2 regions of the Thermus albus genome follow, and region 1 is predicted to be linked to the other one. Evidence: riboswitches for the same ligand, from Rfam matches in the RefSeq annotation. Region 1 holds a riboswitch; the other holds the start of a gene.

Region 1 (4,402 bases):
AGTAGCTGTGGCGGATGGCGTCCCGGAAGCGCAGGAGCTCCGGGTACTCGTAGGGCCGGTAATGGGGTCTAGGGTCTTGGATCATGGCTATTCCTCCTTGGCGGCCAGCCTTGCCCTTAGCCTCCTGGCGGCCTCCATCATGTGCCGGAGGTTGCGCAAGGCCTCCTCGGGGCTTCGGGTCTTGAGGCCGCAGTCGGGGTTGATCCAGAGGGCGTGCTCGGGGATGGCCTCCAGGTACACCTCCAGGCGGCGCAGCATCTCCTCGGGGTCCGTCTCCTCTGGGGAGTGGACGTCAAACACCCCGGGGCCGATCCCCAGGGGAAGGCCCTGGAGCTCCGAGAGGAAAGCGGGGTCCTGCCGGGCCCCCTCCACGCTCACCACGTCTGGGTCCATGGCCTCCAGGAAAGGCCTTAAGGCCCTGTAGTCCGAATAGCACAGGTGGAGGTGCACCTGCACCCCGGGGCCCAGGCCCCCCACCACCCGGTGGAAGGCTTCCTGGACGAGCCGCACGTAGCCGGGCTGGTCCTGGTCCCTAAGGGGCATCCTCTCCAAGAGGGCGGGTTCGTCCACCTGGACCACGCGGATGCCGTGGGCCTTTAGGTCCTCCACCTCCTCCCGCAAGGCCTCCGCCAGGGCTAGAACCGCCTCCCCGAAGCCCACCCCCTCCGGCAGGTAGCTCCAAGCGGCTAAGGTGATGGGCCCGGTGAGGATGGCCTTCACCGGCTTAGGGGTGAGGCTTTGGGCGTAAAGGGTCTCCCTCAGCACCAGGGCCTCCCGGCGCCTGGGGGGCGCATGGAGGATGGGGGGGCGCCAGACCCGGCTGCCATAGGAGAGGACGAAGCCCCTTTGCGTGGTGTAAAACCCCTCAAGCCGCTCCGCGAAAAACTCCACCATGTCGCTCCGTTCCGGCTCCCCGTGGACCAAGACGTCCAGTCCCAGCTCCTCCTGCAAGCGGATGTTCTCCTGGATGGCCCTTTGGATCTCCGCCTCGTAGGCCTCCGGGCTTATCCTCCCCGACCGGAGGCTAAGGCGCAGCTCCCGGAGCTGCTGGGTCTGGGGAAGGCTGCCGATGGTGGTGGTGGGGAAGCGGGGAAGGCCCAAGGCCCCTTGCGCCTGGTGCCGCACCTCCCTGGGGGGTCTTGGGGGTGGGGGGGATGAAGGCTGGAAGTCCCAGATGGGGGGTGGTGTGTACCAGGCGGCCGCCTCCCCATCCCCCTGGCCCAGGAGGAGGCCCTTGAGGAGGCGGAGCTCCTCCAGCCGTTCTTCCGCAAAGGCCAGCCGGCCCTCCAGGTGCGGGGGCAGGGGCTCGGAAACCCGCCAGGGGAGGTGGAAAAGGGGGGCCTTGGGGGCCAGGATCACCTCCCGCCCGTCATCCAAAAGGGGCTCCAACCAGGGGAGGAGCCTTTCCCTGAGGGCCAAGAGGTCCGTGCGCCACACCCCTTGCCCCTCCACGGCCAGGACCACGGGGGCGGTGCCGGGGGCGAGGGCGGGCGGGGGTTGGTGTGGGTGGAACCACACGGCCAGGCCCCGCATGGGGAGCTGGGCCAGGGCTTCCAACACCCTGGGGGCTGGGGGCAAGTAATAGCTGAGGAGGACCAGGGGCACCGCTTCCGCCAGGGAGCGGTAGAGATCCAGGAGGTGGGGGAGGTGGGCCTCCGCCTCTTCCAGGCCCAGGGCCGGCTCCTGGAGGAGGATGGGCCGGCCTTGGGGGGCCAGGGGCGCCAAAAGAGCCCGGTAGGCCTCCAAGAGGGCTTCCAGGTGGGCCCTCACCCCCTTTTCCTCCGGGGGGTTTTGCGCCACCCGCAAAAAGGTATAGGGGCCGATGAGGGTGGGCAGGCCCTCAGGGTTGGCCCCTTGGCCCACGGGGTAGGGAAACCAGGCGGGGTTTGGAGTATAGGCGGGCCTTTCCGGCAGGCGGGGGACCAGGTGGTGGTAGTTGGTGCCGAACCACTTTCTGAGGGGAAGGGCCCCTTTGCCCCTGGCCAGGGCAAAGTAGGCCTCGAGGTCCCCAGCCGGAACCGGGTAGAGGCCCAGGGCCACCGCCAGGTCCAGCATGGGGTCGTAGAGGCTCATCTCCCCCGCGGGGTAGAGGTCCACCCTCGTCCGGTAGTCCCTGACCCGGACCGCCTCCAGGTCCTCCAGGCCCTGTAGGAGCTCCCTCTTGGACAGCCCTCCTTTCCAGAACTCCTCCAGAAGCCTTTTGTACTCCCGGTGGGGGCCCAGGCGGGGGAGGCCAAAGCCCAGGGTGCGGATCATGCCTCCTCCCCCAGGGGTGGTACCGGGACCGGCCGCCCCTTTTCATCCACCGCCACCAAGACGAAGCCGCCCTTGGCCGCCAAATAAGCCTGCTTGCCCTGCCCGATGGGTTCCACCCACATCTCCACCTCCACCCGCATGGAGGTTCGCCCCACCTCCACCACCCGGGCCACCAGCTCCACGATGGAGCCCAGGGGCACCGGGTGCTTGAAGTCCACGGCATCCGAGTGCACCGTGACCACCTTGCGATGGGCGTGCCGGGTGGCCGCCACGAAGGCCGCCTGGTCCATCCAGGCCATGGCGGTGCCGCCGAAAAGGGTGCCGTAGTGGTTGGTCTCTCCGGGGAAGACGGTGTGCACCATGCGCGTCTCTTTCATATAAAACCTCCCTAGTCCCTTTGCCAGGGGAAGGCGCCTCCCCTGAAAGGGGCACTCGTAACCCACCTATGCCCTAAGGCCTCATGGCCCGGTGCGGGCCTCGGGTTTTGGGGGAATCAAAGGTCTAGGGTCCCACAGGCATCACCACCTTCACCCTTGCCTCGAGGGCTACGGGGCAGGACCGCGAAGCGGGTACTCGGGCTTCCAGCCTGGGCTGGTTACCGTTGCGGGACAGCGCCGGACTTGCACCGGACTTCCCCCACCGCCATCGGGCGTCCAGGCCTGTCGGCCTGGCATCGCGGCCAGGACACCCTAAATGTTGGGCGTCCTGACAGGAGGGTACCATATATGGCCCCGAAGGTCAAGGGCGCACTCCTCCCTCACCGCACCCAAGTGAATAGGGCCATGAGGAGGCCGAGCCCGTAGCCTAGGAGGGCGGAGAGGCGGAGGGCCTCGCGGGTGGCCTTTGGGGTTGGGGAAGGGGCATTCTCGTTGAGCGCGTACACCCCTCGTTTGCTCAAACGTACCCCAAGCCTAAGGGCCAGGGCGGCCATGGGGAAGCCGGCGTTAGGGGAGGGGGTTTTCCTTGCTTCCCGCCACAGTCTTGGCCAAAGGCGGAAGGAGAAGAGGCCGCTTTGCCCCCAAGGCAGAGGGATTTGCGTGAGCAGGAGGAGCCCGGTGAACCGCGCGGGAAGGAGGTTCAGGAGGTCGTCAATCCGGGCGGCCACGGCGCCCCGGGCCCCGTGCTCGGGGTAGCCCCACATGGCGTCCGCGGTGTTGGCGTAGCGGTAGAGGGCTGCTCCGGCCAGCCCGAAGAAGGCGTAGTAGAGGAGGGGAGCCACCAGGCTATCGGAGAGATTCTCCGAGAGGCTTTCCAGGGCGGCTTCCCGCACTTCTTCTTCCGAGAGGTCCCCCGTCGGACGGCTTGCGATGCGGGCAAGCCTTTTCCTGGCTTCCTCCAGGTCCTGGGCCAGGGCTACCTCCACCTCCTTAACCTCCCAAAGGAGCATCCGCAGGCTAAAGAGGGGCTTGAGGAGAAGTCCCAAAAGGAGCCAACCCCAGGCCAAAGGCCTGAGGAAGAGGTCCAGGAGGAGGGCAGGGAAGGTGAAAAGGAGGGCACCCAAAGCCCAGTAAAAGGCTCCAGAGGCCAAATCCCTGACCCGCGGCCAGGCCCAGGCCAGGTAACGGCCCATGAGGACCACAGGGTGGAAACGGGCTGGGGGCTCCCCCAGGAGGGCATCCAGGAGGAGGGCCAGGAAAAGGCTCATGGGCTTGGGTCCAGACGGTCCAGGATCCGCCTTGGCCAATCCAGGACCACGACGCTACCCGGGAGGGGAAGGGCGTCCTCTCCCAGGGCCCTCAAGGCGGCCCGGATCACCCCCCCATGGGTGAAGAGGAGGGCGGGGGTCTTAAGCTCCTCCAAGAAGCGGTAGACCCTTTCCTGGAAGGCCTCGAGGCTTTCTCCTCCGGGAGGGGCAAAGCCTTGGAACCGGAGGAGGGCTTCCTTGTACCCGGGTTCCAGCCTTTCCCACAGGGCCCCCTCCAGGGTCCCGAAGTGGATTTCCCTGAGGGCTTGGGTTGGCGTGGGGTGAAAGCCTGCGAGCTGGGCGGTCTGGAGGGCCCGTTTCAGGTCGGAGCTGTGGGCGGGGAGGGGGGGCAGCCTTCCCTTAAGGCCTAGGGCCTGGGCCTCCCCCAGGGGGGTAAGGGGGAGGTCTGTCCAGCCCAGGAGCCGTCCTTCCCGGTTCCAAAGGGTTTCCCCGTGGCGCACC
Region 2 (4,402 bases), on a different contig from region 1:
CCACGATGCGATTGGACTGCCAGTCCTTCATGGCCGACTGACCATAGGCGTTGTATTTGGCAGGGTCAGAGTCCAACCGGGCGGCGATGGAGCCTTTTAAGGGGTTAAAGGTGTCCTGACCTTCCTTGGAGCCCACCAGCTTGAGCCAGTTGATGGCGTTCTGCCGGTTCTTGGCTCCCTTGGGCAGGCCGAAAGAATCGGAGAGCATCATGAAAACCCCGGAGGTGCCTGGAGAGGGTGCCCAGGCGAAGTCGGTGCCGGGCTTGAGCTTAAGGGTGGTGCTCATGTAGCCAGCGGCCCAGTCGCCCATGATGTTGAAAGCAGCTTTACCCTGGACTACCCGGTCCACCGCCTGCTGCCAGGACAGGCCTGCGGCGTCCTTGTTGGCGCAATCCAGCACCTTGCCGAAGGTGTCCCAGACCGCCACCGCCTTGGGGTCGGTGAACTTGAGCTTGCCGTTCCAGAGGTTGGCCCAGCCGTCAGCCCCCAGGGTGGCCAGGGCTACGCTTTCCCAGAGGTGTTGTTGGGTCCAGTTCTCCCCCAGGGCTAGAGGTGCCTCCAGGCCTTTCCGCTTTAAGGTCTGGCAGGTGGCGAGAAAATCCGCCCAGGTCTTGGGTGGCGTTACCCCCCACTCCCTCAGCTTGGCAGGAATGTACCACATGACGTTGGAGCGGTGGATGTTGACAGGCACGCTCCAGATACCTCCCTTGTAGGAAAGGAGATCGATAAGACCCTTGGGGAAGGCTTGGAGCCAGCCCTCCTGCCGGAATAGGCTGGTGAGGTCCTCCATGCGGTCTGCCACCACCCAGGTGCCGATGAGCTCCTGCCCCGCGTGCACCTGGAAGGTGTCGGGTGGATCCCCACCCAGCATGCGGGTTTTCAGTACCGCCTTGGCGTTGACCCCAGCTCCTCCCGTCACCGTAGCGTTGATGACCTCCACGCCGGGATACTTTTGCTTGTAAAGCCGGATGAGGGCCTCGAGGGCTGGTCCCTCGTCCCCTGCCCACCAGGAGAAGATCTCCAGCTTACCCGTCTGGGCCAGGGCGCTGAGCCCCAAGGCCACGCCGATCGCCAAAAGCCACTTCCTCATACCTACCTCCATTGCGACGTGGGCTTTCCGCCCACAGGCCGCCCAGCTCAAAAAACCTCACCAGAAAGAGGCTAGCCCCACCCACCGCTGGGGCCAGGTGGCCATAGACGGAAGGTTGGACGGGTAAGGAGCGGTGGGCCTCCAAAAAGGCGTGGGCCTCCAAGGACTGGCGCATGGGGTGTTCCAGATGGGGGAAGAGCTCGGCTGCCTTGCCTCCCACCACCACCCGACCCGGGTCGTAGGCTACCGCCAGGTTGGCGAGGAACCGCCCTAAGACCTCGCCCAGATGGTGGATGGCCTTGAGGGCCAAATCCTCCCCTTGCTCGGCCAGGTGGAGGAGGGCCTCCAGAACTTCGGCCTTGCCCCCAAGGGCCCGGTAATGCTCCAGAAGTGTTCCGAGGCCGAGCTCAGTTTCCAGGCACCCTATCCGGCCGCAGGCGCAGGTTTTATTCCCCTGGCCGAGCCAATGTCCAAGTTCCCCAGCAGCCCCGCTGGCTCCGCGCAAAACCCGGCTTTCCGATACCACCCCAACCCCCAGGCCCGTGCTGAGCACCAGATAGGCTAAGTTTGCCTCCCCGTGGAAGAAGACCTCGGACAAAGCCGAGGCCTTGGCATCGTTTTCCAGGGCCGTGGGCAAGGGGAAATCGACGAGCAAGGGCCTCAGATCCAGGTTTCTCCAACCCAGGTTAGGGGCTAGGAGGAGGCGGTCTTCCACCACCACCCCGGGCAGGGTTAGCCCCAGGCCCAATGGGCCAGGCACATGGGCAAGCACCTCCTGTAGAAGCCGTTCCAGCCGTTCTTTGGGCCCGGCCTCCCGGGAGTGGTTCCACTCCTTGGCCCAAAGGACCTCCCCCCGCCAGTCCAGGGCCAAAAGGACCGTTCCCTCCACCCCTAGCTCCGCCCCTAGGGCGAAGCGGGCACCGGGGCGCAGGTGTAGCAAGGTGCCGGGTCGGCCCACAGGGGGAGAGGTAAAGGCCCCTTCCTCCAAGAGGCCTTCTTGCAGGAGTTCGTCCACCAGGCGGCTTACGGCGCTTTTAGCCAGGCCCGTAAGCCGGGAAAGGCCTGCGCGGGTAAGGGGACCCCGCCTCAGGTGGGCCAGAATGGCCCGGCGGTTGAGTCTGCGGATTTCTTGCGTATCCCCTTTGCGCATCCCGATTCCTTTGCCAAGCCTTTTAGTTCGTTCTCAGGACTAAGTAAATCACCCGGCCCCGGATCTGTCAAGCCCTTGTCTTTTCGCTCCCTAGGGTTTAGGCTGCCTTTAAGGCCCGCTAGGGCCCAAAAGCCAGGTCCGTTGCCCTGGTGCCTGGGCGCGTAGTCCAGGCTTAAAGTGGGGAAGTCCGGTGCAACTCCGGCGCTGTCCCGCAACGGTAACCGGTCCCGCTTCGCGCCCTTCTTTGCAGACCGGAAGCCCGAATACCTGCCAGGGCCGCCCGCAAGACCCCTAGGCGGGCACCTCACGCGGATGGGGGAGCGATAGGGGTTTGCAAAGCCATTTGCACCCCTGCCGCTTTCCGGCAGGGGTTTTCCCTACCTCCCCCGGGCCTGGCCCTAGCGGCCTTAGGGAGGTAGGTATGAGGAGAGTTTTTGCGGCAATAACGGTCCTTTTGGCCCTGGCCTTTGCCTTTCCCCTCACCTTCACCGACGACCTGGGGCGCACGGTTACGCTCAAGGCTCCTCCCAAGCGCATCGTCACCATGCTCCCTTCGGTGACGGAGACGGTTTGTGCCTTGGGGGCTTGTGAGCGGATCGTGGCCACCGACGACTACTCCGATTGGCCCGAGAAGGTGAAGGCCTTGCCCAAGGCGGGGGGGCTTTACAACCCGAACCCCGAGCTCATTGTGTCCTTAAAGCCGGACCTGGTTTTGGTCTCCAAATACGGCCGGCTTTATGAGACCTTGGAGCGGGCGGGGCTGGTGGTCTTTGCGGTTAAGACGGAAACCTATGAGGACATCTTCCGCACCACCCGTACCCTGGGCAAGCTTCTTGGCCTCGAGGGCCAAGCGGAACGCCTGGTGGCCCAGATCCAGCGGGAGGTGTACCAGGAGGAGTCCCGGGCGGCCAAGGCCAAGACCCGGCCCCGGGTGTACTACGAGATTGACCCCACCCCTTACACCGTGGGTCCCGATAGCTTCATCGGCGTCCTGATCCAAAAGGCCCGGGGTGTGAACATTATCCCTAAGGAGCTAGGCCTTTTCCCCAAGATCGCTCCGGAGTTCGTGGTGGAGAGGAACCCCGAGGTGATCGTGGCCACATACCCGGGTGCTCTGGAAACCATCCGGGCCAGGCCTGGGTGGAGCCGGGTGCAGGCGGTCCAGACGGGGCGCATCTGCGTGTTCACCGGGGGCCAGGATAACCTTCTCTCCCGCCCGGGCCCCCGGGTGGCCCAGGGGCTTAGGCTCTTGGTGGATTGCTTCCATGGGCGTTAGGCCATGATCCAAGCCCTCCCCCTGGCCTTTAGGCGGAGCCTGGTCTTCCTCTGGTTACTTTTCCTCCTTCTTCTGGCCCTGGTGCTAGGGGTGGCCCTGGGGGCGGTGAACCTGCCGCCAGGCGAGGTGCTCCAAGCCCTTTTGGGCCTCAAGGAGAATCCCATCGTCACCGAGATGCGGCTTCCCAGGGTCTTAGGGGGAATGCTGGTGGGGGCGGCCTTGGGCGTGGCGGGGGCCAGCTTCCAGGGGCTCTTCCGCAACCCCTTGGCCGACCCCTACCTCATGGGCTCGGCGGCAGGAGCGGCTTTTGCCGTGACCCTGTTGGCCTCCTTGATGGGGGGATTGTCTCCCGCCTTTGCCCAGCACGCCATCTTTCAGGGCTTGCCCCTCTCCGCCACCCTCTTCGGGTTCCTGGGAGCCCTTTCCGCCACCCTCCTTACCCTGGTCCTGGCGGGGGGGGCGGCCCGGACGGGGGAGCTGGTGCTGGCGGGGGTGGTGGTGGGGAGCGTCCTGACGGGGGCCACCACCTACCTGATGCTGCAGGATGCCGACCGGGTGCGGGCGGTCTTTGCCTATACCCTGGGCAACCTGGCCTTTTTGGGCTGGCCCGGGGTGAAGGCCCTTCTTCTTTTCTTCCTGCTGGCCCTTCCTCCCCTTTTGCTCCTAGGCCGGGTGCTGAACGCCTTGCAGCTGGGGGAGGAGGTGGCCAAGAGCCTGGGATTGCCCCTCGAGGGTCTTAAGCTCCTTCTCCTCCTTGCCGCAAGCCTTTTGGTGGCCGCTGCCGTGGCCCAAGCGGGGATCATTGGTTTCGTGGGCTTGATTACCCCGCATCTCCTTCGGCGCATCTTGGGGGAGGACTACCGCCTGCTTTTGCCCGCTTCCGCCT

Evidence for each region. Region 1 has a riboswitch for cobalamin ahead of L0D18_RS10455 (acyl-CoA thioesterase). Riboswitches for the same ligand answer to the same signal wherever they lie in the genome.
Region 2: it holds a riboswitch for cobalamin, as region 1 does, so the genes downstream of both, L0D18_RS00720 (ABC transporter substrate-binding protein) here and L0D18_RS10455 (acyl-CoA thioesterase) in region 1, are expected to answer to the same signal.

The regions. Positions count from the first base shown of each region.
Region 1 is NZ_JAKTNR010000011.1:58,896-63,297, reverse strand. It holds gene L0D18_RS10465 (ribonucleotide-diphosphate reductase subunit beta) at 1-85, opposite strand, end outside; gene L0D18_RS10460 (5-methyltetrahydropteroyltriglutamate--homocysteine S-methyltransferase) at 88-2,256, opposite strand; gene L0D18_RS10455 (acyl-CoA thioesterase) at 2,253-2,633, opposite strand; cobalamin riboswitch at 2,804-2,955, opposite strand; gene cbiB (adenosylcobinamide-phosphate synthase CbiB) at 3,014-3,901, opposite strand; gene L0D18_RS10445 (histidine phosphatase family protein) at 3,898-4,402, opposite strand, start outside.
Region 2 is NZ_JAKTNR010000001.1:137,484-141,885, forward strand. It holds gene L0D18_RS00710 (ABC transporter substrate-binding protein) at 1-1,090, opposite strand, end outside; gene L0D18_RS00715 (ROK family transcriptional regulator) at 1,026-2,240, opposite strand; cobalamin riboswitch at 2,371-2,529, shown strand; gene L0D18_RS00720 (ABC transporter substrate-binding protein) at 2,662-3,516, shown strand; gene L0D18_RS00725 (FecCD family ABC transporter permease) at 3,520-4,402, shown strand, end outside.